4 regions of the Embleya australiensis genome follow, and region 4 is predicted to be linked to each of the others. Evidence: riboswitches for the same ligand, from Rfam matches in the RefSeq annotation. Region 4 holds a riboswitch; each other region holds the start of a gene.
The links. A riboswitch is a leader RNA that binds a small molecule or an ion and turns the genes downstream of it on or off. The one in region 4 is predicted to bind cobalamin.
Positions count from the first base shown of each region.

Region 1: it holds a riboswitch for cobalamin, as region 4 does, so the genes downstream of both, ACMXN5_RS02150 (ribonucleoside-diphosphate reductase subunit alpha) here and ACMXN5_RS10650 (energy-coupling factor ABC transporter permease) in region 4, are expected to answer to the same signal.
Region 2: it holds a riboswitch for cobalamin, as region 4 does, so the genes downstream of both, ACMXN5_RS03700 (cob(I)yrinic acid a,c-diamide adenosyltransferase) here and ACMXN5_RS10650 (energy-coupling factor ABC transporter permease) in region 4, are expected to answer to the same signal.
Region 3: it holds a riboswitch for cobalamin, as region 4 does, so the genes downstream of both, ACMXN5_RS03675 (prenyltransferase/squalene oxidase repeat-containing protein) here and ACMXN5_RS10650 (energy-coupling factor ABC transporter permease) in region 4, are expected to answer to the same signal.

Region 1 covers NZ_CP182422.1:522,593-528,432, reverse strand. The annotation lists gene ACMXN5_RS02165 (GNAT family N-acetyltransferase) at 1-331, shown strand, start outside; gene mug (G/U mismatch-specific DNA glycosylase) at 412-972, shown strand; gene ACMXN5_RS02155 (hypothetical protein) at 1,132-1,320, shown strand; cobalamin riboswitch at 1,750-2,003, shown strand; gene ACMXN5_RS02150 (ribonucleoside-diphosphate reductase subunit alpha) at 2,081-4,399, shown strand; gene ACMXN5_RS02145 (ribonucleotide-diphosphate reductase subunit beta) at 4,417-5,394, shown strand; gene ACMXN5_RS02140 (helix-turn-helix domain-containing protein) at 5,495-5,840, opposite strand, start outside.
Region 2 covers NZ_CP182422.1:885,675-891,514, forward strand. The annotation lists gene ACMXN5_RS03690 (ABC transporter ATP-binding protein) at 1-936, shown strand, start outside; gene ACMXN5_RS03695 (ECF transporter S component) at 933-1,832, shown strand; gene ACMXN5_RS03700 (cob(I)yrinic acid a,c-diamide adenosyltransferase) at 2,280-2,873, opposite strand; cobalamin riboswitch at 2,935-3,060, opposite strand; cobalamin riboswitch at 3,428-3,562, shown strand; gene ACMXN5_RS03705 (prenyltransferase/squalene oxidase repeat-containing protein) at 3,693-4,790, shown strand; gene ACMXN5_RS03710 (hypothetical protein) at 5,266-5,388, shown strand; gene ACMXN5_RS03715 (hypothetical protein) at 5,714-5,840, shown strand, end outside.
Region 3 covers NZ_CP182422.1:879,011-884,850, forward strand. The annotation lists gene metE (5-methyltetrahydropteroyltriglutamate--homocysteine S-methyltransferase) at 1-1,711, shown strand, start outside; cobalamin riboswitch at 1,860-2,018, shown strand; gene ACMXN5_RS03675 (prenyltransferase/squalene oxidase repeat-containing protein) at 2,123-3,634, shown strand; gene ACMXN5_RS03680 (hypothetical protein) at 3,631-4,671, shown strand; gene ACMXN5_RS03685 (CbiQ family ECF transporter T component) at 4,668-5,840, shown strand, end outside.
Region 4 covers NZ_CP182422.1:2,539,285-2,545,124, forward strand. The annotation lists gene ACMXN5_RS10635 (hypothetical protein) at 42-413, opposite strand; gene ACMXN5_RS10640 (class II aldolase/adducin family protein) at 1,194-2,054, shown strand; gene ACMXN5_RS10645 (RDD family protein) at 2,193-2,738, shown strand; cobalamin riboswitch at 2,926-3,134, shown strand; gene ACMXN5_RS10650 (energy-coupling factor ABC transporter permease) at 3,163-3,876, shown strand; gene ACMXN5_RS10655 (energy-coupling factor ABC transporter substrate-binding protein) at 3,873-4,253, shown strand; gene cbiQ (cobalt ECF transporter T component CbiQ) at 4,257-5,000, shown strand; gene ACMXN5_RS10665 (energy-coupling factor ABC transporter ATP-binding protein) at 4,997-5,836, shown strand.

The sequences.
Region 1 (5,840 bases), 2.0 Mb from region 4:
CGGCCAGGACCCGGGCCTGCTGTCCTACCTCAACGAGCGGTTGCGCAGCGGCGAGACGGTGATGTTCGCGGCGTACAGCCCGGCCGGACCGCTGTGTGTGGGCAGCTACCAGCACCTGTACGACACGACCGAGATCGTCGGCGTGGCCACCCTCCCGGCGGCCCGGCGCAGCGGCCTCGCGGCGGCGGTGACCTGGGAGTTGGCCCGGCACGCGCTGGAGGGCGGGAGCGAGACGGTGTTCCTGAGCGCGGGGGACGAGGACGTCGCGCGGGTGTACGACCGGATCGGCTTCCGCTCGGTGGGGACGGCGATGATCGCGGAGGCGCCGTGAGCGAGAGGGACGAGGCGCGGGCGGCCGAGGCGGGCGCGGCGGGCGCGAAGACCGATGCCGCCGCGTCGATCGTGCTGCCCATCCCGCCCGGACGCAACCCCACCGCCGACGAGTTGGCCGCCGCGCACGGTCGGAGCATCCCGGACGTGATCGCGCCGAACCTGCGGGTGCTGTTCTGCGGGATCAACCCGGGCCTGTGGTCGGGCGCCACCGGGCGCCACTTCGCCCGTCCCGGCAACCGGTTCTGGCCTGCCCTGTACGCCTCGGGCTTCACCCCGCGCCTGATCGAGCCCGCCGCGCAGCGCGAGTTGACCACGCTCGGCCTCGGCATCACCAACGTGGTGGCCCGAACCACCGCGCGCGCCGACGAGTTGACGAAGGAGGAGTACCGGGCCGGCGGCCTGGCGCTCACCGCGAAGGTACGCCGGTACCGACCGGCCTGGTTGGCGGTCCTTGGCATCGGCGCATACCGCACCGGCTTCGGCCGCCCCAAGGCGGTGGTCGGCCGTCAGCCCGAGACGATCGACGACACCGGAATCTGGGTACTCCCCAACCCCAGCGGCCTGAACGCCCACTGGACGGCCGCGGCCCTCGCCGAAGCCTTCACCGCCCTGCGCGCCGCGGCGTACCCGACCGAGTAGGAGGGCCGCGCGCGGGGGTGCCATCCGTGCCGCTCACCCTGTGTGGCGGCGATCGGGCGTCGGCGTGGGTGACCCGGCTCGGGGGCGGGGCCGTCAATCGACCGAGTGGCATCACCCGGTTGGTGGTTACTTCGCGCCCCCTCGTGAGGTTGGGTCGGCATGAAGATCCTGCGAGCCCCGTACGGGCCGTGGCCCACCGAGACGTTCGAGACTCCCGTCTACGAGGCGTTGGTCGCCGAATGGCGCGACTCGGGCCGGGAGGTACCCCGGCCGACGGACCGACCGCAAGGCAGCCCGCCCCGACACGCCCGCCCACCCGGACCGAGCCCGCGCACGCGTCGCCCGTGAGCCGGCCACATGACGCGATCCGGGCCCGGAGGCGCCCCCGCCGGGCCCGACCCGAGGGCCGGGGCCGCCGATCCGCTCCGCGTGAATCGGCCGACCGCCGCGCGATGTGCTTCTTGTCACGCGTCCTCCGACACGCCCGGCGGGGAAGGAATTTGCCGGCCGATCGGCGCGGCGGCCGACGCGCGACGCACCGTCGATCCGGTCCGTCCCCGCCGCGTTCCCGCCGCCCTCGGCCCCGTCCCACGCGGCCCGCGCAGGCCCGGTGGGGCCGGACGGGCGCGGGGGGAGCGGGGGTTCGGGGTGCTCGACGCGCGTCGCAATTGCCCGCCGGTCGTACCACCCGGGCACGTCTCCGGCGAACCGTGACACGCCGGGAATCGGGACGCGACACAACACCTGGGGGTGCGACGACCACCCCGCCACTACATATATGCTCTGCGACGCAGCTGGTTCGCCCGACCGGAGTTTCCGGGAAGGCGAGGCAAGAGGGAATCCGGTGCGAGGCCGGAACTGCCCCCGCAGCGGTGAGCGGGAACGAAAGTCGTCATGGAGCGCCGGACGCCGAAGGGCGTACGGGAAGCGACGACCCCTAGGCACTCCGCGGACCACCGAGCACACGCCGTGCCCGGCGGTGCCCCGGCATGCCCGCGAGTCCGAATACCTGCCGGCTGCCCGCGCCTTCGGGCGTGGGGTCACCTGTACGTACGAGCTCGCGAGGAGAGAGCACGTGACCGTTGTGGACAGCGTGGGCGCGACCCGGATGCGGGTCGACGAGAGCCCCGAGGACCGCCTTGCCACCCTGGTGCGCACCCAGGCGCGCGATCTGCCGGAGGTCGATCCGGATCGGGTCGTCCGCCGGGTCGTCGCGGGTCTGAACGAGGGTGCGGACCGCGGCGCGGCGGCCGACCTGGCCGTGCGCACCGCCGCCGAGCTGATCGCCGAGGAGCCCGCCTACTCGCGGCTCGCCGCGCGCCTGCTGGCCGGCCGGATCGCCGACGAGGCCGCCGAGGCCGGCGTCGCCTCGTTCAGCGCCGGCATCGCGCTCGGTCACCGCGAGGGCATCATCGGCGCGGAGACCGCGGCGTTCGTCGCCGCGCACGCCGCCGAATTGGACGCCGCCGTCGACGCCGACGGCGACCGCCGCTTCGAGTACTTCGGTCTGCGCACCGTCTACGACCGCTACCTGCTGCGCCACCCCGTCTCGCGCAAGGTGGTCGAGACCCCGCAGCACTTCCTGCTGCGCGTGGCGTGCGGTCTGTCCAAGGAGCCCGGCGAGGCGATCGGCTTCTACCGGCTGATGTCCTCGCTGGCCTACCTGCCCAGCTCGCCGACGCTGTTCAACTCCGGCACCGTGCACACCCAGATGTCCTCGTGCTACCTGCTCGACTCGCCCAAGGACGAGCTGGAGTCGATCTACGACATGTACGGGCGAATCGCCCGGCTGTCGAAGTTCGCCGGCGGCATCGGCGTGGCCTGGTCGCGGGTGCGCTCGCGCGGCTCGCTGATCCGGGGCACCAACGGGCACTCCAACGGCATCGTGCCGTGGCTGAAGACCCTCGACTCGTCGGTGGCCGCGGTCAACCAGGGCGGCCGGCGCAAGGGCGCGGCCTGCGTGTATCTGGAGACCTGGCACCCCGACATCCTGGAGTTCCTCGAACTGCGGGAGAACACCGGCGAGGACGCGCGTCGCGCGCACAACCTCAACCTGGCCAACTGGGTGCCGGACCTGTTCATGCGGCGCGTCGAGGAGGACGGCGTCTGGTCGCTGTTCGACCCGAACGAGCTGCCCGAGCTGCCCGACCTGTGGGGCGCCGAGTTCGACAAGGTGTACGAAGCCGCCGAGCGGGACGGCCGGTTCGTCCGGCAGATGCCCGCGCGCGACCTGTACGCCCGGATGATGCGCACGCTCGCGCAGACCGGCAACGGCTGGATGACCTTCAAGGACGCCGCCAACCGGACCTGCAACCAGGCCGCCGAGCCGGGCAACGTGGTGCACCTGTCCAACCTGTGCACCGAGATCCTGGAGGTCACCAGCGACGGCGAGACCGCCGTGTGCAACCTCGGCTCGGTCAACCTCGGCGCGCACGTGGTCGCCGGCGAGGGCATGGACTGGGACAAGCTGCGCGCCACGGTGCGCACCGCGGTGATCTTCCTCGACCGCGTGATCGACATCAACTACTACCCGACCGACCAGGCCGCCGCGTCCAACCCGCGCTGGCGCCCGGTGGGCCTGGGGCTGATGGGCCTGCAGGACGTGTTCTTCACGCTCGGCCTGCCGTTCGACTCGGCCGAGGCGCGCGAGTTGTCCACGCTGATCTCCGAGGAGATCTACCTCACCGCCCTGGAGACCTCCTCGGCGCTCGCCGAGGTACACGGCCCGCACCCGGCCTACGCCGAGACGCACGCCGCGCGCGGCCGGCTCCAGCCGGACCTGTGGGAGGGCGTGTACCCGACCCAGACCAAGCGCTGGGACGCGCTGCGTACCCGCGTGGCCGAGCACGGGCTGCGCAACTCGCTGCTCGTGGCGATCGCGCCGACCGCGACCATCGCCTCCATCGCGGGCGCCTACGAGTGCATCGAGCCGCAGGTGTCCAACCTGTTCAAGCGCGAGACGCTGTCCGGCGAGTTCCTGCAGATCAACGGCTATCTGGTGCGCGAGCTCAAGGCCCGCGGCCTGTGGACCCCCGAGGTGCGCGACCGGATCAAGCGCGCCGAGGGCTCGGTCCAGGGCATCGCCGAACTCCCGGAGGACGTACGGGAGTTGTACCGCACCGCGTGGGAGCTGCCGCAGCGCGCGCTGATCGACCTGGCGGCGGCCCGCTCGCCGTACATCGACCAGTCGCAGTCGCTGAACCTGTTCATGGCCGACCCGACCATCGGCAAGCTGTCCTCGATGTACCGCTACGCGTGGTCCACCGGTCTCAAGACCACGTACTACCTGCGCTCGCGCCCCGCGACGCGGATCCAGCAGGCGACCGTGCCCGCGCAGGCGTCCGCCGCGCCGGTCGAGGAGATCTCGGACGTCGAGGTCATCGCCTGCTCGCTGGAGAACCCCGAAGCATGTGAGGCGTGCACGTGAGCCTGCTCGATCCCGGAATGAACCTCACGCTGCGCCCGATGCGGTATCCGGACTTCTACGAGAAGTACCGGGCGGCGATCCGCAACACCTGGACGGTCGAAGAGGTCGACCTGCACAGCGACCTCGCCGACCTCGACAAGCTCAGCCCGGCGGAGCGGCACCTCGTGCAGCGCCTGGTCGCGTTCTTCGCGACCGGCGACACGATCGTGGCGAACAACCTGGTGCTGAACCTGTACCGGCACATCAACTCGCCCGAGGGCCGGCTGTACCTGTCGCGGCAACTCTTCGAAGAGGCCGTCCATGTGCAGTTCTACCTGACGCTGCTCGACACCTACATGCCCGACCACGAGGAGCGCGAGCAGGCGTTCGCCGCGGTCGAGCACATCCCGTCGATCCGGCGCAAGGCGGAGTTCTGCTTCCGCTGGATCGACTCGGCGATGGGCCTGGACCGGCTCGAATCGCGGGACGACCGGCGGCAGTTCCTGCTCAACCTGATCTGCTTCGCGGCGTGCATCGAGGGGCTGTTCTTCTACGGCGCCTTCGCCTACGTGTACTTCCTGCGCTCGCGCGGGCTGCTCAACGGCCTCGCCTCGGGGACCAACTGGGTCTTCCGCGACGAGTCCGCGCACATGGACTTCGCGTTCTCCGTGGTCGAGACGGTGCGGGCCGAGGAGCCCGGCCTGTTCGACGACGAACTCGCCGAGGACGTACGGCGGATGCTGGCCGAGGCGGTGGACGCGGAGACGGCGTTCGCCGAGGACCTGCTCCAGGGCGGGGTGTCCGGGATGACCGTCGCCGACATGCGCTCCTACCTGGAGCACGTGGCCGACCGGCGGCTCGCCCAGCTGGGCATGGCGCCGGTGTACGGCTCGGCGAACCCGTTCGGCTTCATGGAACTCCAGGACGTCCAGGAGCTGTCGAACTTCTTCGAGCGGCGGGTGTCGGCCTACCAGGTCGCGGTCACCGGATCGGTCTCCTTCGACGAGGACTTCTGACCCGGGTTCGTGTGCCCGAGTACCCCACCGCCGTGCCGTCCCGATTCCGGGGCGGCACGGCGGTTTCGCGCGTTTCGGGGGCGGTCGGCCCCGCCAGGGCTCACGAGCGTTCGGCGGCACGGCGGCGCAGGGCGGTCGCGGTCGCCTCGTCGGCGGGCAGGAACGCCTCCAGGTGGAGTTCGGACACGGTGACGTCGGTCGCCGTCGCGAACGAGGTGAGCGTGGTGAGCAGGCGCAACTCGCCCCCGCTCGCCGGGTCCCGCAACCGCAGCGGCACCGCGAAGCCGAGGTGGTCGGGGCCCGGTTCCACGTTCGGGACGTAGCCGCGCAACTCCTCGATGAACGTGTCGAGCAGCGGATCGGGGCTGCGCAGCGCCCGGGCCCGCATGTTCTCGATGACGTGATGGCCCCACGCGGCCAGGTTCTCCACCCGCGTCGCCATGCCC
Region 2 (5,840 bases), 1.7 Mb from region 4:
CGCGACGCCCGCCGCCTGGCCGCACCGCTGCGAGCGCGGTTGGCGGACTGTACCCCGCCCGGACCACGATCGGCCCACTCCTCGGCCGACCCGCTGCTGACCGCGCGGCGCATCATCGTGCGCTACGGCGACGTGATCGCCGTACGCGGCCTCGACCTGGAGTTGCCGGCCGGCCAGGTCACCGCCCTGATGGGCCGCAACGGCTCCGGCAAATCCTCGCTGCTGTGGGCCCTCCAAGGCTCCGGTCCCCGCCAGGGCGGCACCGTGGACGTGGCGGGGACCGATCCGGGCCGGGCCGAGCCGAAGCGGGCTCGCGCGCTGGTCGGTCTTGTCCCGCAGACTCCCGGCGACCTGCTCTACCTGGAGACCGTGGACGCCGAATGCGCCGAGGCGGACCGGGAATCCGGCGCCGAAGCCGGTGCGTGCCGGGCGCTGCTCGATCGCATCGCGCCGGGGATCGACGGCACCCTGCACCCGCGCGACGTCTCCGAGGGGCAGCGCCTCGCCCTGGTACTCGCCATCCAGCTGGTCGCCGCGCCACAGGTGGTGCTGCTGGACGAACCGACGCGCGGCCTCGACTACCACGCGAAGCGGCGGTTCGTCCGGGTGGTGCGCGAACTCGCCGACGCCGGGCGGGCGATCGTACTGGCCACACACGACGTCGAATTCGTCGCCCAGGTCGCCGACCGCGTGGTGGTGATGGCCGAAGGCGACATCGTCGCCGACGGTCCGACCGCCGAAGTCGTCGTCTCCTCGCCCGCGTTCGCACCCCAGGTGGCCAAGATCCTCGCACCGGCCGAATGGCTGACCGTCACCGACGTCGGCAACGCCCTCGCGGATACGGACATCAGCGGCCGGGAGTTCGCCTCCGAGGACGGCGTCCCGACCGCACGCGACGCTCGCGCATCCGCCGCAGACAGGGAGCCCACCGGATGACGATCGTCACCGACACGCGCAAACGCGTCAACGCGATCCGGATCACCGCGCGTACCGCGATCGTGCTCGCCATCGCCTCGATCGCGGGCCTGGCCATGTTCCTGTGGCCGCTGTTCGCCTCCCCCTCCCCCGAATCGGCGGCGCACTCGGGCGACGCGCCGCTGGTCTTCGCCGTCACGCTGCCGTTCGTGGTCGCGGTGGTGCTGGCCGAACTCACCAGCGGCGGGCTCGACTCCAAGGCGCTGGCCATGCTCGGCGTGCTCTCCGCGATCAACGCGGCACTGCGTCCGCTGGGCGCCGGCACCGCCGGGATCGAGACGGTGTTCTTCATGCTCGTCCTGGCCGGGCGAGTGTTCGGCCCTGGATTCGGGTTCGTACTCGGCTGCACCTCACTGTTCGCATCCGCCCTGCTGACCGCCGGCGTCGGCCCGTGGTTGCCGTTTCAGATGCTGGCCTCGGCCTGGGTCGGACTCGGCGCGGGGCTGCTGCCCCGACGCGTCCGGGGGCGGCGTGAGATCGTCATGCTCGCCTGCTACGGCGTCTTCGCCGCCTACGCGTTCGGGTTCCTCATGAACATGTGGTTCTGGCCGTTCCTCGCCGACTCCGAATCCATGGTCGGCCCCGCGTTCGTCCCCGGCGACGACATCCTCGACAACCTGCGCCGGTTCTTCGTGTTCACCGTGCTCACCTCGACCTTCGGATGGGACACCGGCCGCGCCATCACCAACTGCGTCGCGATCGTCCTCGTCGGCCCGGCGGTACTGGCCGCCCTGCGGCGCGCATCCCGCAAGGCCGCGTTCGAGGCACCGATCGTGTTCGACCCCGCCCCGGCCGACCACGGCCCTACGCAGGCCGATACCGCGACCACCACCAAGCGGACGAAGCCCGCTCCATAGCTGCGTTCCGTAGGTGGCGCCTACCACCTCTGCCTTGTGCCCCCCGCCCGCGCGCGAGCTGCTCATGAACCGGTGGGGCACCTCATAGGGCGACGCGTCTCGACGATGGGCGTGGAACCCCGCGATGCGCGTCCGGCCTGGGCGCGTCGGATGTGCGTTGTGTGTCGGCGACGCCGGCCGACAGGGAGATGTTCGGGGTCGACCGGCGGGGCAAGTGCCCGCGCAGGGGCGCACAGGAGCGCATGGGGGAGAGCTCCTCGGAGCCTTCGGCCGGCGCCGAGCCGCGGGATCCGGTCACCGCGACCGTAGCCTTGCCACCCGGCCGCGGCGGCGGCCGGGTGGCAAGTCCGGGAACGCAATTCGGTTGGCTCCCGAGCGAGTCGTTCGTGCCGCCACGGCTGTCGAGGACCGGTGCGATATCGCCGGCGGAACGGTGGCGGCCCGATGTCAGCGGTTGCGGCCGGGACTCCACAGCACGTCGCCGCGCCCGCCGTCGTTGGCCAACCGCGCGAGAATGAAGAGCAGGTCCGACAAACGGTTCAGATAGCGGACGCACACCGGGTTCACCGTCGCCGCCTCGCCGCCGGACAACTCCGTGTCCGTGTCGACCAGCGCCCACGCCGAGCGTTCCGCCCGGCGTGCGGCCGTCCGCGCCGTGTGCAGGAGCGCCGCACCGGGTGTACCGCCCGGCAGTACGAACGACCGCAAGGGCTCGAGCCGTTCGTTGAACGTGTCGCACAGACGCTCGAGGCGGGATACGTCCTCGTCTCGGACCCGCAGGCGTTCGTCTCCGTCGCGGATCGGAGCGCACAGGTCCGCGCCCACGTCGAACAGGTCGTGCTGGATGCCTTCCAGGACGTTCCGCAACTCCGCGTCCAGGCAGCCCAGCGCGAGCGCCACGCCGATGGCGGCGTTGGTCTCGTCGGTGTCGGCATAGGCGACGATCCGAGGATCGGTCTTACGGACACGGGAGTTGTCGCCCAACGCGGTCGTGCCCGCGTCGCCCGTGCGAGTGTAGATACGGCTCAGCACCACAGACATGGCGAACCACCGGCCTCTCTCGGGGAAATCCGCCCCGGTTGTGTCGAGGTGGCGACGACGTGAGTCTCCTGGCTCTCGGATCAACACTTCCCCCGGCCTTCCAACCCCGAAGCGGGGCCGTGGCCTTGACGGGAGTCGCTCCCCGATCACAGTGGCGGGACCGCACCGGAATCACACCGGTTTCCTCGGCTTCGCCGTCGCACAGCAGGCCACAGCATGACACGCGGCCCTCGCCGGCACCAGACCCGACCCGGAACCTCATCCGCTTCGGACGCCGACCCGTTCGACATGCCCCTGTGTCGACCAATCTGTCGCGCGTACTGAGACCGTCGGACCGTCGCACCCCAGGTCGGCGTGCAGGCAGGTACCGAAGCCCCAAGAAGGATTTCCGGGTTCCGCGTCGTGCGCGTCTCGGCCCAGTGCCGGATCCATCCTTCATGTGCCGGCGATCTTGTTGGCCGGAAAGGGAGTTCCTTCCGGAGTGAGCGATCCGTAGAGTGCGGGATCTGCAGGTCTGAGCAGTCGACGTACCGATTCCGGGCGTCTTCATCTGTTCGATCGTCTTGTGCGACGACCCGCAGTAGCTCCGACGACGGGGGAAGTCCGGTGTGAATCCGGCGCTGACCCGCAGCGGTGATCCGTCCCTCCCGACGGCGAGCCCGAATGCCCGCCGCCGGAGTGTTCGTCTCCCATCCCCGTCGTGGTCCGCGGGACGGAGCCCCAGCGACCCGTGCGTCGGGACGGTGCCGCCGTCGGTGTGCCCGCTCGGCCGCCGGGTCTCCCGGGTCCGCCGTGCCATGGGCCCGGAAAGGCACTGTGATGACGCTCACCCGACCCGGACGCCGGATCGCCGCGCTGTTCGGCGGACTGGCCCTCGCCGGTACGGCCGCCCTGATCCCGTCCACCGCCGTGGCGGCACCGCCGACGACCGACACGACGCCCCAGGCAAACGTGTCCATACTCTCCGGCAACCGCACCCAGGCCGCGGCGGGATGGCTGGCCCGGCAACTCGTCGACGGCGAACGCTTCGAGACCACCTTCGACGGAGTGACCTACCCCGACCAGGGCCTGACGATCGACGCGATCTTCGCATTCGCCGCCGCCGGGGTCGCCGACGACAACGGGGCCAAGGCCACCACGTGGCTCGCCCGCCCGGAGATCCTGTCCGGGTACATCGGCGACGGCACCACCAACGCCTACGCCGGAGCCACCGCCAAGACCCTCCTCGCCGCCGAGGTACGCGGTGTCGACCCCACCTCGTTCGGCGGCGTGGACCTCCCGGCCCGGCTGCGCTCGTTGCAAAAGCCTTCCGGCCGCTTCACCGACACCTCGCCGTGGGGCGACTACAGCAACGCCTTCAGCCAGTCCCTCGCACTCCTGGCGCTCGACCGCACTCCGGCCGGCGCCCCCGCCGCCGCGGTGGACTTCCTGGCCGACGCACACTGCGCCGACGGCGGATTCCCCCTCGACTACGGTCTGTCCACCTGCACCAGCGACGCCGACTCGACCGCGATGAGCGTGCAGGCGCTGGCCGCCACCGGGCGCCACCAGGAAGCGACAGCCGGACTGAACTGGCTCGCCTCACACCAGCTTTCCGACGGCGGCTTCGGTACGGTGGGCGCCACCACCTCGAACGCCAACAGCACCGGCCTGGCCGCCCAGGCCCTGCTCTCGTCCTGGCGCGTGATACCGGGCCTGGCCGCCCGGCATTTCCTGACCGAACGTCAGGTCGGTTGCCCGGCATCCACGGCCACGCGAGGCGCGATCGCCTACGACGCCGGCGGGTACAACCCGGCCACCGCCACCAGGGCCACCGCTCAGGCGGTCCTCGGCCTGGCCGGCACCGGCTTCGCCGACCTGAGCAGTGCGGGCGCTCACCGGAACACCCCCACACTGCACTGCCCCACCACACCCTGACCGAACGAGGTAGCGGCCACCGTCGACACGGTGGCCGCTACCTCGACAGGTGCGGGCGTCGGTCCCCGGGCCCCTCCTCCCGAGGCGGCGAGCATGTCGCGACAACAGCACCTATCTCACGGCCCTCTCACGGCCCTCTCACGGATTGGGGATCACGCGGCATCGACTATCCCCATGACACCCGGACAGGAAAGCGTCCAGCCCAAGGCTTCTGCACCAACGGGCACGGCAAGAACGCCCGTTCGGGCGCTGGAGGTCAACGGGTCGCAGGTCCAAATCCTGTCGTCCCGACGGTGTTCAAGAGGCGCTGACCAGGGAAAAAGTCCAAGCCGGGGCCCCGCCGGATGTCTTCGCCGCTACACCTGGCCGCCCTCGGCAATGCTCACTTCCCGGACATCCACAGGACCCACACCGCCCCGCGGTCGCCTGGACCCCCGGGCGCGGCTTGTTCGTCTCCTACGCCGGACACCAGAAAGTGTTGTGGACACACCGCCCCGGTGACGGCCTCAGCGGCTCCTGGACCGCTCCCCGAGAGTTCGGGCAGGGATACCGCAGCCTGTCGCCCGCGCTCGACGCGGCCGGCGACAAACTGGTGTGAGCCCGCGCCCGCACCCGCGCCGGCACCGGCACCGGCACCGCACTCCCGATGCTCTCCCTGCCCGGCTCGGCCGACGCCGCCACCGGTACCTTCGAATGCACCGCACCGTCCAGGGCACCAGAGGCCCTCTTCAATCCCGTCGACTGGCGCGCCGGGGTCCCCCATTCACACACATCCACCCGTCGGGGTGACCGTACAGCCTGCGTCGCCCAAGTGCGGGCACCTCGTCGTCCGGGCGGGTGAACGCCCGCGCGCCTGACTCGACTCGGAGTGGCGCGGGCCTGTACGACTACCCGAACCAACGAATCGTATGGATGGGAGTCGGATGCGTCTTCCACTGCGTTGCCGGTCCGCTGCTGCCGCCGCGGCAGCGCTGTCCGCAGTGGTGTGCTCCGCACCGGCGACGGCCGCGTCGGCCGAGGCGTGGGACAGCGGCGCGAGCGCGTGGACGC
Region 3 (5,840 bases), 1.7 Mb from region 4:
CGCCGCCGGGGCCGAGTGGGTGCAACTCGACGAACCGGCGCTGGTGCAGGATCGCAGCTTCGCCGAACTGGGCGCCGCCGCCCGCGTCTACCGCGACCTCGGCAAACTGACCGACCGGCCCAAGGTCCTCGTGGCCTCGTACTTCGACCGCCTCGGCGAGGCGCTGCCGATCCTGGCCAAAGCCCCGATCGAGGGCCTGGCACTGGACTTCACCGGCTCCGCCGCCGCCAACCTGGACGCGCTGGCCGCCGTCGGCGGACTGCCCGGCAAACGTCTGGTCGCCGGCGTCGTGGACGGCCGCAACGTGTGGATCAACGACCTCGGCAAGTCACTGACTACCCTCGGCATACTGCTGGGCTTGGCCGACCGCGTCGATGTCGCCGCCTCCTGCTCGTTGTTGCACGTGCCGCTGGACGCCGACGCCGAACGCGACATCGACCCGCAGATCGCCCGGTGGCTCGCGTTCGCCCGGCAGAAGACCGAGGAGATTGTCACCCTGGCCCGCGGCCTCGCTCAGGGCACCGACACCATCGCGACCCACCTCGCCGCCAACCTGGCCGACCTGGCCGCACGCAAGGCGTCCGCCCTCACCCACGACCCCGCCGTGCGCGCCCGCGCCGCCGCGGTCACCGACGCCGACGCGCGCCGCAGCAAGCCGTACGCCCAACGGGCCGAGGCCCAACGCGCGCATCTGGGCCTGCCGTTGCTGCCCACGACCACCATCGGCTCCTTCCCGCAGACCGCCGAGCTGCGCGCCGCCCGCGCCGACCTGCGGGCGGGACGCATCGACGGCGTCGGGTACGAGGAGCGCATCGAGGCCGAGATCCGCGATGTGATCTCCTTCCAGGAGAAGGCCGGTATCGACGTCCTCGTCCACGGCGAGGCCGAACGCAACGACATGGTCCAGTACTTCGCCGAAAAGCTCACCGGGTACGTTGCCACCCGGCACGGCTGGGTCCAGTCCTACGGCACCCGGTACGTGCGCCCGCCGATCCTGGCCGGCGACATCTCCCGCCCCGACCCGATGACCGTGCGCTGGACCGCGTTCGCCCAGTCGTTGTCCGACCGACTCGTCAAGGGCATGCTGACCGGACCGGTGACCATGCTCGCCTGGTCCTTCGTCCGCGACGACCAACCGCTCGGCGACACCGCCCGACAGGTCGCGCTCGCGCTGCGCGACGAAGTCAACGACCTGGAGGCGGCCGGGAGTTCGGTCATCCAGGTGGACGAACCTGCGCTGCGCGAAACGCTGCCATTGCGCGCCGTGGACCACGCCGAATACCTGGCGTGGGCCACCGAGGCATTCCGCCTGAGCACGTCCGGCGTACGCGCGGCCACCCAGATCCACACCCACATGTGCTACGCCGAGTTCGGCGACATCGTGCAGGCCATCGACGACCTCGACGCCGACGTGATCAGCCTGGAGGCGGCCCGCTCACACATGCAGGTCGCCGGCGAACTCGCCGCCCACGGCTACCCGCGCGAGGCCGGACCCGGCGTGTACGACATCCACTCCCCGCGCGTCCCGAGCGCGGACGAGGTGGTGGGCCTGCTCCGCAAGGGACTTGCCGCGATCCCCGCCGAACGTCTATGGGTCAACCCCGACTGCGGCCTCAAGACCCGTGGTTGGCCCGAGGTCCGCACCTCGCTGGAGAATCTGGTCGCGGCGGCCCGGGAGGTGCGCGCGACGCTGCCGAACACGGCCTCCTGACCTGAGTTCGCCGGGGCGGGAACGCACGTACCCGCCCCGGCGACCGCCCGCGACGTGACCGCCCCTGCCGCCTATTCCGATCCGTGGCGTTCGTCATCGTGACAAGGGGCACGGCGGCTTCCGCACTCCTCGTATTGTCCAACGACCGGAATGTTCCGTAGGCTCCGCACGCCGAGCCATATCGGCACTCCAACTACATAGTTCGAAACCCAGGGGAAGCCGGTCGAAATCCGGCGCTGACCCGCAACCGTAGGCGGTGGCCGCGAGGCCGCCGCGAGTCGGAATACCTGGGTGCGTACGAATTTTGTCGGCTCCAGCTGTCGTGGACTACACGCTGAAGCCCGGACCGCCCGACCGGCGTCGTGTCGTGGGCGAGCCCCGGGACGCGTCGGTCCCGGAAGGGTTCCACCGATGTCCTGGCTCACTGTGCGAAAGACCGGCGCGGTCGCGGTCTGCGGCGCGATCCTGGTCGCGGCCTCCCCTGTCTTCTCCGCGTCGGCCGACGCCGCGAACCCGTATGCCACGCAGGCCGCCGCGGCGGCGAAGTGGCAGGCCGGGGAGCTGGTCGACGGGGGGATACCCGGGTTCTCCGGTTCGGACTGGGGCCTGACCATCGACACCGTCATGGCGCTGGCGGCCACCCGTTCGGAGCCTGCGGCGCTCAAGGCCGCGACCGACGCCGTGGCGGCCAACATCCGCAAGTACAACAGCGCCGAGGAGTGGGGCATACCCGGCTCGCGGATCGCCGGGGCGACCGCGAAGGTGTTGTTCGCGTCGGTCGTGGCCGGCCGCAACCCGGCCGCGTTCGGCGGGCTGGACATGCGGGCGGAGACCCTCGATCTGGTCGCCGGCCCGGACGCGGGCGACGACGTCGGTCGGGTCCGGGACAAGCTCACCGGCAGCCCGGACTCCGGCAACGCCTTCGGGCAGTCGCTCGCCGTCCTGGGCCTGGCCCGCAGCGGCGGAGTGCCGCAGAGTGCGGTGGACTTCCTGATCAAGCAGCAGTGCCCCAGCGGCGGCTTCCGACTGTTCCCGGACCAACTGGGCAGCACCGGGCCGGTCTGCCAGGACACCCCGACCACCGTCCTCGACCCGGACTCCACCGGGATGGCCGTGCAGGCACTGCTGTCCGCGGCGGCGGAGAGCGGGTCGACCGGCGCTGCGGCGGCTGCGAAGAAGGGGGCGGACTGGCTGAAGTCGCGGCAGCAAGCGGACGGTTCGTTCGGCGGTTCGGGTCCCACGGCGGCCTCGAACACCAACAGCACCGGCCTGGCCGGGCAGACCCTGCACGCGGCCGGCTACTCGGCAGAGGCGGACAAGGCCGCCGCGTGGGTGGCCAAGCACCAGATCACCGCCGACAACGCCGGCGCCGCGAACAAGGACGTCGGCACGATCGCCTACAACGAGGAGGCGCTGACCTCGGCTCGGGCGGAGGGCATCCCCGACTTCCAGCGCGACCAGTGGCGCCGCGCGACACCGCAGGCCCTGCTCGTGCTCGCGGGCGTCCCGCTCGGCGACCTGGGCAAGGCGCCGACCGAACCGACCGGGACCGCGACGAGCACTTCCGTACCGACCCGTTCCGACACTCCCGCACCCACCGGCTCGGCCACCCACACCGAGTCCGCGAGCCCGTCGGCCTCGACGTCGGCAACGCCCACCACCTCGCTCAGCCAGACCGCCGGCGCGTCGATCTCCGCGTCTTCGTCCGCGTCCGCGACGAACACGAACCAGGCCGGCACAGGCGGCTCGGTATCCGGCAGCGGAAGCACCTACGGCGGTGGCGGCACCGCGAACGGCGGCGGTGGCAGCCTCGCCCGTACCGGTGCCCAGGTCGGCGGATTGGTGTTGCTCGCGGTCGGCCTGGTCGGCACCGGCTTCGCCGTCCGCGCGGGTGCGCGCCGCAAGAACGGACAGCACACGTGAGGCGCCTCGGCCGCAGAGGCCGAATGGCCCGCCTGGTCGCCGCCCTGGCCCTGCTCGCCCTGCCCGCCACCGCCCAGCTCACCGTCGCCGCACCGACCGCACGCGCGGTCGACACCTCCAAGGGCACTCCCGGATACTGCCCGGACGGCAACGGCGTGACGGTCGTGATCGACTTCCAGGAGCTGGGCGGCACGACCATCGTGCGCTGCGCACGAGGCGATCAGGCCACCGGGCACGCCGCGATCAAGAACGCCGGCATCGAGATCGCCGGCGTTGCCCGCTGGGGCGAGTCCTTCATCTGCCGGATCGAAGGCAAGCCGGGAGCCAACTCCGAGGCATGCATCGACACGCCGCCGGCGAGCGCCTACTGGTCGTACTGGCACTCCCCCAACGGCGGTTCGTGGACGTACAGCCAGTGGGGCGCGATGAACCGCAAACCGCCGCCCGGCAGCTTCGAGGGCTGGTCGTTCTCCAAGAACAAGACCGAGACCACCAACCCCTCGCCGCGCGTGGCCCCGTCACGCCCAACCACGCCCGCCACCCAGGACCCGCCGCCCAGGACGAACAACCCGCAACCGCCGACCGGCAACGGAGGCAACTCCGGCAACGGCACGACGTCGGCGGGATCGGGAGGCAAACCGGCCGGAACAGGAGGCGGCACCGCGTCGACCGGGTCCGGCTCGAACGGGGCCGGCGGGACCGCCACCTCGGGTACCGACCCCCTGGCCCCCGGGCCCGGCGTCTCCGGCAATCCGATGGAGTCCGCACCCCCGCCGGCCGCTCCGGCGAGCGAGGTGCCCTCCACCGCCCCGACCGAGTCCGCGGCGCCCGAGCCCGCCTCGGCCGCGCCGTCCGTGCAACCCTCCGGCGTCACCCCGCAGGGTCAGACCTGGACCGGCGGCGAGGAGTTGGCCACGAAGAAGCGGGACGGCATCCCGACCACGACCATCGTCGGCATCGCCCTGCTCGTGGCCATCTGCGCGGCAGCCGGGTTCACCACGTGGCGCCGCCGGACGCGCGCCGACGGATCGGGATGAACGTGCCCCACCCGAAACCGTCGCCGACCGCCGCGGCATTCCGCCGCGGCGGCGGCCGGCTGCCCCGCACCGTGCACCCCGGTGCGTGGTGGTTGTGGGCCCTGGGGCTGGCCACCGCCGCCGGCCGAACCACCAACCCGCTGCTGCTCGCGTCGCTCCTGGCGGTGGCCGGGTTCGTCGTCGCCAACCGGCGCGGCGACGCCCCGTGGGCCCTGGCGTTTCGGATGTACCTGTTCCTCGGGTTGTTCATCATCGTGATGCGGGTACTGTTCCGGATCGTCTTCGGCGCGGGCGCGGCGAGCGGGCATGTGCTCGTCAACCTGCCGGAGATCCCGCTGCCCGCGTGGGCGGCGGGTATCCACCTGTTCGGACCGGTGGCGCTCGAACATGTCCTGGGCGGGTTCTACGACGGGTTGCGGCTGGCCACGATGATCGTGTGCCTGGGTGCGGCGAACGCGCTGGCCAGTCCCAAGCGCATGCTCAAGGCGGTGCCGGCCGCGCTGTACGAGGTGGGCGCGGCGGTGGTCGTCGCGCTGTCGGTCGCGCCGCAGTTGGTCGAGAGCGTACAGCGCGTGCGCAGGGCCCGCCGACTGCGCGGCGGGGCGCAAAAGGGCATGCGGGCGTTGCGGTCGATCGCGATCCCGGTCCTTCAGGACGCGCTGGATCGTTCACTGGCTCTGGCTGCCGCGATGGACTCGCGCGGATACGGCCGCAATCGGCATCTACCACGCGCGATCCGACTGTTGACCGGCGTCCTGACCCTCGTCGGGCTGATCGGCGTGTGCGTCGGCGTCTACGCGCTCCTCGACGGAAGCACACCCCGCTACTTGGGCGCCACCATGCTGCCCGGCGGCCTCTTGATCGCCGGCATCGGCTTCGTGCTGACCGGCCGGCGGATCAACCGGAGCATCTATCTCCCCGACCGCTGGCGCCCGGCCGAATTCGCGGTCGCCGGCTGTGGTCTGGGCGCCGGCGCGCTGCTCTACCTGACCAGCCGGATCGACGCGGGCAACCTGTACCCGTCGCTGAGCCCGCTCGCCTGGCCCGAACTGGCCCCGCTCCCGGTACTCGCGCTGCTCGTCGGCGTGCTGCCCGCGTGGCTGGCGCCGCCGCCTCCGCTCACCACACCTCGCATCGGCGACACCGTGCCCGCACCCGATACGTCGGCC
Region 4 (5,840 bases):
GGAAGCGCCGAGCGGGCCTCGGCTCGCCGGCGCTTCCGGGCTCAGACCTCGATCTCCTCCTCGACACGCTTGAGGCTGTGTCGGGCCAGCGCGAGGTTGGCGCGGTCCTTCACCAGCACGAGGTACAGGAACAGCCCCTTCCCGGCCCGTCCGGACAGCGGTCGGATCAGGTGGTATTGCTTGCCGGTCGTGATCAGGATGTCCTCGATCTGGTCGCCGAGGTGCAACATCTCCATCGTGCGCAGCTTCGCGCGCATCACGTCGGTATTCCCGGCGGCGGCCACGTTGAGATCGAGTTCCTTGCTGCCGCCGAGAATTCCGAGCGCCATTCCGCTGGTGTAGTCGACCAGGGCCACTCCCACGGCACCCTCGATCGTCATTGCTTCCTTGAGGGCCGTTTCCATATTGGCCATGATTGCCTCCGGGGCGATCGGCGGTGCGGCTTTCCGGTGGGCTCCGACGGGCTCGTCGCCGGACGCGGGCGGTCCCGGGTCCGGATCGCTCGGGAGCGGGCCGCCGACCGCGGTCGCCTCGATCGCTGCGATCGGTTCGACCTCGGTCGGCGCGGGGGGATCGGCCTCGACTGCTTCGATGACATCCACCTCGATCGATGGGGCCCGCCCGGGATCGGATCCGGTCGGCGGGTCGGCTGATCTGCGCCGGGACGGTCTGGATCGGCGTGGGGGTGGTGCCATCTCCGCCCAACTCCTCGCGATCGGGCTCCTGGACGCGGGCGCTCGCGTGGGCGTGCCCCGGCGGCCCGCCTCGGTCCTGGCCCGCGACCCCGCCCCGTCGCCCCGGCCGGACCCGGGCGCCCCCGCGGGTGGCCGTGCGCCGATATTCGCGACCTCCATGGAATGCGCTCCCCCGCCGCTCACCTCACGCGCCCCTTCCCCCTGTATACGTCCGCGCGTACTTTTCCCGTCGCCTTCGAGCGGGTCCGGGAATTCGAGTTCGACTGCTTCGGACTCGACCTCCCGGACTCGCTGAACGGCAGCGTAGGAGCGGCCCGAAGGCGTTCGTGGGCAATATTCGATTAATTGCCGGAAATCCGATCCGCACGACGTTCGGACGCTAGAATCCCGGGCCGCGCGCCCCCGTGCGATCCGGCGCCCGCGCAAGGCTGTCCTCGGATGTGACTCGCGGGTAGCGTCGGCGGCACCCGTGCGCGCCCCGAGTCCGAGGAGATGGACATGTCCGCCACCGATGCGCCCCGCCCCCAGGACGGCCCGCCGAGCACGGGGCGGTCGGCGCCGCCGCGACCGGTCTCGCCCACCGATCTGAGCTTCGCGCTGCCGCCCACGTTCGAAACCGTGGAGCAGGAGCGCCGGCACCGCAAGGAGCGACTGGCCGCGGCACTGCGGCTGTTCGGCCGGTTCGGCTTCGAGGAGGGGGTGGCCGGGCACATCACCGCGCGCGACCCCGGGTTCGTCGACCACTTCTGGGTCAACCCGTTCGGCATGTCGTTCAAGCACATCACCGTGGACGACCTGATCCTGGTCAACCACGAGGGGCAGGTCGTCGAGGGCCGATTCCACGTCAACCAGGCCGCGTTCGCGATCCACTCGCAGATCCACGCGGCCCGCCCGGACGTGGTCGCCGCGGCGCACAGCCACTCCACGCACGGGCGCGCGTTGTCCGCGCTCGGGATCCGGCTGGAGCCGATCACCCAGGACGTGTGTCCGTTCTACGAGGACCACGAACTCTTCGACGACTACGCGGGCGTGGTGCTCGACGCCGAGGAGGGGCGGCGGATCGCCAAGACGCTCGGCTCGCGCAAGGCGCTGATCCTGCGCAACCACGGTCTGCTCACCGTCGGACAGTCGGTGGACGCGGCGGCGTGGTGGTTCATCACCATGGAGCGCTCCTGCCAGGTCCAGCTGTTGGCCCAGGCGGCCGGCGAACTGCGGCCGATCTCGCCGGAGAACGCGCGCCTGACCCGGGAGCAGCTCGGCAACGACACGGTGGCGTGGATCAATTACAAGCCGCTGTACGACGTGATCAGCCGCTCCGAGCCGGACCTGTTCGGGGCCGACGGCCCGATGACGATCTGATCGTTTTCGGTCGATCCCGCCGATCGATGATCATTTCGCCGCCGCCCGGTCGGGCGGGTTGTCCGCCGACCGGGCGCAATCTCCGCGAGATCGGCCGTGCCGGGAGTCAACCCGACCGGTTGCGGAAAGTACAACACCATGTACGAACGGAGCCTTCCGCAGCGGTTCGCGCGCTCGGCCCATCCCGTCGGGCCACGCGCCCGGGTGTGGCTGCCGACGATCGAACATCGGGTCGGCCCGTCGTTGCTGTACCGGCGGATCGGCCAGTTCGCGGTGGACGTGATCGCCTCCGCGCTGCTGCCCGGCGCCGCGATGTTCCTGTTCGTGCTGCTGCCCACCCACCCCGACGGTTCGATCCGCAGCGGTCCGCTCACCGCGACGATCACCGCCGGTGTGCTCGTGGTCGCGGTGGCGATCCTGTTCTGGTACTGGGTGCTGCGGCCCGCCGAGCACGACGGGCGCACCTGGGGCATGCAGGCGTTCGGGATTCGGGTGGTCGACGTGTCCGGCGGTCGGGCCGGGCGGCGCCAACTGGCGATCCGTTGGGTGCTGCTGTGCGTCGACGCGTTCGCGCTCGGTGTGATCGGGTTGGTCGCGGTGCTCACCAGCGAGCGGGGCCAGCGCATCGGCGACCGGGTCGCGGGCACCCTGGTGGTCCGAGGGCGCGGCCCCGGACTGCGCTGAGGGCCCGCCTCTCCCCCGGGCAGGGGCGCCCGGTCCCACGATCGCGAGCGTGCCCCGCTCCGCGCTCCCGCCCCGACGGGCCGTCGCACACCGCCCCGGAATGCGGCTATTGCTCCGCCGCTCCGTCCGCCTTGTGGTCTTGCGCACGGTTTGCAGATGCCACCTTGTCGCCATGTCCACTCGACCACTAGTGTCGGCTCGCCGTGGTGCTCGGGAAGCCGGTTCGATGCCGGCGCGGCCCTCGCCACTGTGATCGGGAAGTTCTCCTCCACCCCCGCGGGAACGTTGATTCGTCGCCTCGGGAAGCCACTGGGACCGCTGTCGCGGACCCGGGAAGGCGGAGACGTGAACGCACGACCCGTCAGCCAGGAGACCGGCCACGGCGATCGTCCGTCCACGAGGTGTTGGAGAGGGACCCTTCCTCATGCATATCGCCGAGGGCTATCTGCCCTGGGAACACGCCGCCGCCTGGGGCGTCGCGTCGACCCCGTTCGTCGTCCACGGTGCCCGCGCGCTCACCCGCGAGGTGCGCGACCGGCCCGAGAACACCCTGCTGCTCGGCGCGTCCGGCGCCTTCTCGTTCGTGTTGTCCGCGCTGAAGATCCCATCCGTCACCGGCAGTTGCTCGCATCCCACCGGCACCGGCCTGGGCGCCATCCTGTTCCGGCCGCCGATCATGGCGGTGCTCGGCACGATCACCCTGCTCTTCCAGGCGTTGCTGCTCGCCCACGGCGGGTTGACCACGCTCGGCGCGAACGTGTTCTCGATGGCGATCGTCGGCCCCTGGGCCGGCTACGGCGCGTACCGGCTCGCCCGCTCGCTCCTGGACCGGCGCGGCGGCACCATGCCGCTGGACGTCGCGGTGTTCGCCGGCGCATTCGTCGCGGACCTGAGCACCTACTGCGTCACCAGCGTGCAGCTCGCCCTCGCCTTCCCCGACCCGGACAGCGGATTCCCGGGCGCGCTGGCCAAGTTCGGCGGCATCTTCTCGCTCACCCAGATCCCGCTGGCGATCAGCGAGGGCCTGCTGACCGTCCTGGTGGTGCGCCTGCTGCGCCAATCCAGTCGCGGTGACCTGATCCGCCTCGGCGTGCTGAGCGACGCCCGGCCCGTGCGCGAGGAGGAGAAGAGCAAGTGAAGCGCTCGACGAAGATCAACCTGCTGCTCGTGCTGGCCGTGGTGCTGCTCGCGGCGCTGCCCGTGGTGTTCGGCATGGGCGACGACAAGGACGAGCCGTTCACGGGTTCCGACGCCCGGGCCGAGACCGCGATCACCGAGAACGACCCTGACTACAAGCCGTGGTTCAGCCCGCTGTACGAGCCGCCGTCCGGCGAGATCGAGTCCGGCCTGTTCGCGCTCCAGGCCGCGCTCGGCGCGGGTGTCGTCGGGTACATGTTCGGCGTCAAGCGCACCCGCCGAAAGCTCGCGCCCGAGGCGAGCGACACCCCCGACGGGTCGGGCCCGGGGCCCGATCCGGCCGCCGCGCAGGACCCGGTATCGGTCCCGGGTCGCTGACCCGTGTTGCCGATCGACGCGGCGGCGCATGCCAGTGCCTGGCGCCGCCGCCATCCGGCCGACAAGGCCGTGCTCTCCTTCGGGCTGCTCGGGTGCGCGGTGGCGCTGCCGCCGTGGCCGGGCGCGGTGCTGGTCGCGGTCACCGTGCTGACCATCGCGCTCGGCTTCGCCGAGGTGCCCGCCCGACGACTGTGGCGGGCGGCCCGCGCGCCGCTGGGATTCGCGGTGACCGGCGCGCTGACCCTGCTCGTGTCGATCCGTGCGGACGGCGTCGGCTGGGCGCCGGACGGGCCGCGCCACGCGGGCGAGTTGGTGGCCCGCTCCGGTGCGGCCGGGTTGGCGATGTTGTTGTTCGCGTTCACCACGCCGCTGTCGGACGTCCTGCCCCGGCTGACCCGGGTGGGTGTGCCGGCGGCCGTGGTGGACGTGGCGGCGGTGATGTACCGGATGTTGTTCCTGCTCTACGACACCACCGCCCGGATCAACCAGGCCCAGGCCGGGCGGCTCGGGCATCGCACCCGGCGGGCCCGGTGGCGCTCGGTGGCCGGGCTCGGGTCGGCGGTGTTCGTGCACGCCTTCGCGCGGGCCCGGCGGCTGGAGGAAGGGCTGGCCGGGCGCGGCTACGACGGGCGGTTGCGGGTGCTCGTGGACGAGGTGCCCGTCTCGCGCGGCTTCATGGCCGGGTCCGTGTTCCTCGTGGCGGCGGTCGTCGTCGCCACTCTTCTTCTGGGATCGGTGATGCCGTGATTCCGCTGCGGGTACGAGAGGTCGGCTACGCCTACGAGGACGGGCCGCCGGTGCTGAGCGGGTTGTCCCTGGCCGTCCCGGCGGGCCGGGCGCTGGCCCTGCTCGGGCCGAACGGCAGCGGCAAGACCACGCTGCTGCGGCTGTTGACCGGTGGCCTGGTGCCGGGTTCGGGTCGGGTGGAGCTGCACGGTACGCCGATTCGGCACGACCGCAAGGGACTTGCCGAACTGCGCCGGGTGGTGCAGCTGGTCGTGCAGGATCCCGACGACCAGCTGTTCTCCGCGTCGGTGGCCCAGGACGTCTCGTTCGGGCCGCTGAACCTCGGGCTCGCGCCGGACGAGGTGCGCTCACGGGTGGCCGAGGCGTTGGCCGCGCTGGGCATCGCCGACCTGGCCGAGCGGCCGGTGCACCTGCTGTCCTTCGGGCAGCGCAAGCGGGTCGCGATCGCCGGCGCGATCGCCATGCGGCCGCAGGTGCTGGTCCTGGACGAGCCGACGGCGGGCCTGGATCCGGCCGGTCAGGAGGCGCTGCTCGACACGCTCGCCGAGCTGCGTGCCGCCGGGACGACGGTGGTGATGGCCACCCACGACGTGGACCTGGCGCTGCGCTGGGCCGACGACGCGGCCGTGCTCGCCGACGGGCGGCTGCACACCGGGCCGGCCGCGGAGCTGCTCGCGGACACCACGCTGCTGGCCGCCGCGAGCCTGCGGCCGACTTGGGCGCACGCAGTGGCCGCGGTATTGATCGCGCACGGGGTGGCCCCGCCCGGCACGCTGCCCCGGACCCCGGCCGAACTGACCGCCCTGGCGCTGCCCGCGCGGCCGCGTACGCACTGACCGC